DNA from 2 places in the Agromyces indicus genome. Region 2 is predicted to be linked to the other one. Evidence: riboswitches for the same ligand, from Rfam matches in the RefSeq annotation. Region 2 holds a riboswitch; the other holds the start of a gene.
The links. Region 2 has a riboswitch for thiamine pyrophosphate ahead of RH861_RS08290 (ECF transporter S component). Riboswitches for the same ligand answer to the same signal wherever they lie in the genome.
Positions count from the first base shown of each region.

Region 1: linked by a shared signal. The riboswitch ahead of thiM (hydroxyethylthiazole kinase) and the one ahead of RH861_RS08290 (ECF transporter S component) in region 2 are both predicted to bind thiamine pyrophosphate.

Region 1 covers NZ_JAVKGS010000003.1:442,043-444,496, forward strand. Annotated here, with positions in the region: gene RH861_RS11970 (hypothetical protein) at 1-798, opposite strand, end outside; TPP riboswitch at 961-1,072, shown strand; gene thiM (hydroxyethylthiazole kinase) at 1,063-2,028, shown strand; gene RH861_RS11980 (bifunctional hydroxymethylpyrimidine kinase/phosphomethylpyrimidine kinase) at 2,025-2,454, shown strand, end outside.
Region 2 covers NZ_JAVKGS010000002.1:434,104-436,557, reverse strand. Annotated here, with positions in the region: gene RH861_RS08295 (ABC transporter ATP-binding protein) at 1-553, opposite strand, end outside; gene RH861_RS08290 (ECF transporter S component) at 557-1,231, opposite strand; TPP riboswitch at 1,269-1,378, opposite strand; gene RH861_RS08285 (hypothetical protein) at 1,430-1,762, opposite strand; gene RH861_RS08280 (DNA polymerase IV) at 1,828-2,454, opposite strand, start outside.

The DNA of each region.
Region 1 (2,454 bases), on a different contig from region 2:
GAGCTGCCCGCGGTGCGCGACGAACGCGATGCCCTTCGCGAGCGCGACCTGCTCGACGGCTTCCGTGCCGGCCAGTGTCGGAGGTTCCGCGGCAGCGGGCTGGGGCTCGGGCTCCGGGTCGGGGTCGGGTGCGGTCTCGCGTTCCGCGTCGTCGACGGATGCCACCGGCTCGGCCTCGTCGACGGATGCCGCGGGCTCGGACTCGTCGACGGATGCCACCGGCTCGGACTCGTCGACGGACGCCACGGGCGCGGCGTGCACGAACGTCGAGCGTCGCGACTCCGAGGCGGTCGTCTCCGCGTCCTCCGTCACGCCCTCCGCGTCATCGTCCCGCTCGGGCTGCGGGTGCTCGTCCACGTCGTCTCCGGCCTCCTCCTCCGCCTCCGCGATCGGGTCGCGGCCGCGGACGGGCCGCACGAACCCGAGTTCCGCCTCGAGCTCGCCGAGCTCGCGGTCGTCGAGTTCCAGGAGCGACCGGCCGCCCTCGCTGCTGCGGCGGTCGAACCAGTCGTGGTCGACCTCGTCCATCCGCACGCCGTCGCGCGTGGTGAAGTAGCGGCGGCGCGCGCCATCCGTCACCGCGATGATGACCGCGTCGAACTCGCCGCTCGGCTCGACGCTGCTGAGGAAGTACCGGCGCCGGTCGACGACCGACCGGCGGGCGGGCACGCTCGGCACCTCGATCGGCTGCGCGTGCGCGCCGGTCCGGCCTTCGGCGTGCGACGGGATCACGGGCACGGGCGCGTCCGCGCGCTCGCCCGGTGTCGGGGCGAGGTCGTCGTCGGCGAGGTCGGTCATCCGGACTCCTGGTGGCAGCGGGGGTGTGCGGAGCGGAGGGGTGGGAAGCGGATCGGGGTGGCGGGATGGGGGCCCGCAGGAGCGATGCTACGACGTCGCGACGCGGATGTCGCGGAATGAACGCGTGCTCGCGGCATCCGTTCGCCGGCCGCTAGGCTCGCCGGCAGTGACACGGGGTGCCGCCCCACCCGCCGAGCGGGCCGGAGCGGCTGAGATCACACCCGTCGAACCTGATCTAGTTCGGACTAGCGAAGGGATGTCGCCATGCGCGCACGTCTGTCCATCGACCCTGCCCACCAGTCGGCCGTGCCGGCATCCGACGCGGATGCCACGGCCCACGAGACCGCGGCGGAGACCGCCGCACGCCTCCTCGGCGCCCTGCGCGAGCAGTCGCCGCTCACCCACTGCATCACCAACAGCGTGGTGACGAACGTCACCGCCAACGCGCTCCTCGCGATCGGCGCCGCGCCCGCGATGGTCGACCTCACCGGCGAGGCCGGCGCGTTCGCCCGCGTCGCGGGCGGCCTGCTCGTGAACCTCGGCACGCCGCACCCCGAGCAGCGCGACGCGGGCCGCGAGGCCGTCGCCGCCGCCGCGGCGGCGGGCACGCCGTGGGTGCTCGACCCGGTCGCGGTCGGCGCGCTGCCCGTGCGGACGGCGCTTGCCCGGGAACTGCTCGCGGCACGGCCGACGGCGATCCGCGGCAACGCGTCGGAGATCCTCGCCCTCGCGGGGGCCGGCGCGGGCGGGCGCGGGGTCGACGCCGCCGACCGCACGGATGCCGCAGCCGACGCCGCCGCGGAGCTGGCTGCGACGCACGGGTCGGTCGTGGCGGTCTCGGGGCCGGTCGACCTCATCACCGACGGCGTCCGGACGGCGCGGATCGCCAACGGCGACGCGCTGCTCACGCGCATCACGGGCGGCGGGTGCGCGCTCGGCGCCGTGACCGCGGCGTTCCTCGCGACGGCCCGCACGACCGGCGACGACGCGTTCGACGCGACCGTCGCCGCCACCGCGGTCTACACGGTCGCCGCCGAACTCGCCTCCGGGCGGGCCGATGGCAGCGCCCCGGTGGGTCCCGGCACGTTCGGCGTCCGCTTCCTCGACGCCCTGGCCACCGTCGACGCCGCCGACCTGCGGGCCCGCGCGCACCTCACGGTGACCCGCGCCGCCGCGCACGCCGACGCCGCGCCCGCGCTCGCCGCCGTCGCGGCCGGAGCCCGCACGTGAGCGCCCGCCGCGCGCTCGACCTGTCCCTCACCCTCGTCACGGATGCCGCGCAGTGCGGCGCCCGCGGCGTTGCATCCGTCGTCGCCGACGCCGTCGCGGGCGGCGTGCGCACGGTGCAGCTGCGCGACAAGGCCGCCTCCGACACCGAGGTGCTCCGGCAGCTCGAGGCGCTCGCCGACGCGATCGACGGCCGTGCGACGCTGCTCGTCAACGACCGGCTCGAGGTGGTTGCGGCCGCCCGCCGCGCCGGACTGCCCGTCGACGGCGTGCACCTCGGCCAGGGCGACGTCCCGGTGCTCCGCGCACGCGACGTGCTCGGCGCCGACGCGATCGTGGGCCTGACCGCGAACACGGCCGCGCACCTCGAGGTGGTCGAGCGGATGCCGCGGGGCACCGTCGACTACCTCGGCGTCGGCGTCATCCGCC
Region 2 (2,454 bases):
CCTCGGCGACGCCCTGCGGGTCGAGGTTCGCGGTGGGCTCGTCGAGCAGCAGCAGGCCCGGGCGCATCGCGAGGGCGCCGGCCAGCGCCAGCCGCTGCTTCTGCCCGCCGGACAGCCGCGACGTCGGGTGGTCGAGCGGGAGCTCGAGCCCGACCGCCTCGAGCGCATCCGCCACGCGCCGCCAGATCTCGTCGCGCGGAACGCCGAGGTTCTCGCACCCGAACGCGACGTCGTCGCCGACGCGGGCGAGGATCACCTGGGAATCGGGATCCTGCAGCACGAGCCCCGCCCGGCCGCGTGCGTCGGGTGCCGGACGCCCATCGACGCGCAGCTCGCCCCACTGCTCGCCCTCGTCGTCGCCGCCGAGGACGCCCGCGAGCGCGTGCAGCAGGGTCGACTTGCCCGAGCCGGACGGTCCAAGGAGCAGCACGCGTTCGCCCGGATGGATCCGGAGGTCGAGTCCGTCGAGCGCCGGTCGACGGCGGCCCGCATGGCGCCAGCCCCACCCGGCGGCATCCACCCGGGCAGGACCGACGGCATCAGCGTGGTGCACGCGTCAGACCCGTCCCGTGACGTCCCGTCCGGCGCCGAACCGGTTGAGTGCCCCGGTTGCGGCGAGCGCGCGGACGACGAGCCAGCCGAGGAGGCCCGCGAGGAGCGCGCCGGAGACGACGAGCGTGCCGAGGTACAGGGCCAGGAACTCCGCGGACTTCTGGAGGTTGCCGGAGGTGAACAGCTCGAGCAGCCAGGCTCCGACGCCCGCAGCGGCGCCGGCGAGCATCGCGGTGACCACGCCGAACCGGCGGTACCCGACGGCGAGGAAGACGAGCTCGGCGCCGAGTCCCTGCGCGAGACCGGAGTAGAGCGTCTCGATGCCCCACTGGTTGCCGATGAGCGCCGAGACCATGGCCGCGAGCAGTTCGACGTAGAGCGCCGCGCCGGGCTTGCGGATGACGAGCCCGCCGAGCACGCCGCCGATGAGCCAGATGCCGACGGCGATGCCGCCGAGACCCGGCGTGAGCGCGTCGGCGGCGCTGAACCACGCATACCCGACGTTGTTCCAGATGAGGAAGACCAGGCCGGTCGCGACGCCGATGACGCTCGCGACGACGATGTCGACCACCCGCCAGCGGGTCCGGCGGCCGTTGCCGCCCGTGGTGCCGTTCGCCCGGCCGTCCGTTGCGACGTTCGCGCGGTCGTCGGCCTCGGTTCCGATGGATGTCTCGTGCACTGTCGTGCCCTTTCGTCTCGTGGAAAGCGGCACGGGAGATGAGAATCTCTGCCCTCCCTGCGCTGGCATGACCCAGATCAGGTTCGACGGTCGAAGGTTGAGAACCTTCCTCTCAGCCCGGCTCACCGGACTCCCGTGTTCGACCACGAGTATACGCCGCGCCGCCCGAGGCGAGCGCGGCGCGGGCGCCGCCGGCGCCTACCGCTTCAGTGCGCGGATGACGAGCTTCAGCGCCTTGCCCGTCGCCGCGACGAGCGGGATGGCGACGATGAGCAGCCCGAGCACGTTCGGCTCGAACCGGACGTCGCCGCCGCGGCTGATGTACGCGCCGAGCGGCACGGACCAGCCGCCGCCACCGCCGCCCGAGCCCTCGCCCTGCTCGTCGTCCTTCCCGGCACCGCCGCCGAAGCCGTACGCGCCCAGCGCGACGGGCACGATCTCGGTGCCGCCCACCTGGACCTTGTCGGCGTAGGAGGTGCGGACGCCGACGCCGGCGACCTTGTCTGCGAGTTCCAGCACGAAATCAGCCATGCGGTCACGCTACCCGGGCCCGGTCGGCGTCGAAAGGCCTTGACGGATGCCGCGCGCCGGGGTCGTCACGAGAACGCACGCGCTCCGGGCGGCAGCGGTTCGTCGGGACGATCCGTCTCCTCCCGCTCCCATCCGGCTCCGGCCGTGGGGAGCGGCCCGGGCGCATCGCGTCGCACGAGGGCGGCGGGCCGCACCGCACCGCGACCGAACCTGCGCGTGACCTCGTCGATGGTGCGCTCCGCGTCGCGCCACTCCTCGTCGGGATCCCACAGCGGCGCTCCCCCGCCCGCCGGGCGCAGGTGCTCGGCCCGGACGCCGATCAGGCGCACGCGGCGCCCGTCGCCCACCAGGTCGGCGAGCGGCACGAGCGCCTCCTCGTAGATGCGCCGCGCGACATCCGTCGGCTCGGCGAGGGTGCGCGACCGGGTGACGGTCGTGAAATCGCCGTAGCGCAACTTGAGGATCACCGTGCGGGCGACCATCTCGGCGCGTCGGAGGCGCACGCCGACGTCGGTCGCCAGGCGCAGCAGCTCGCGGGCGATCTCGTCGCGGTCGACGAGGTCGTGGTGGAAGGTCGTCTCGTGCCCGATGCTCTTCTCGACGCGACGGGTCTCGACGTCGCGCGGGTCGACGCCGTTCGCGAGCCGGGTGAGGCGGGCGGCGAGCGCCGGACCCACGGCGCGCTCGAGGGC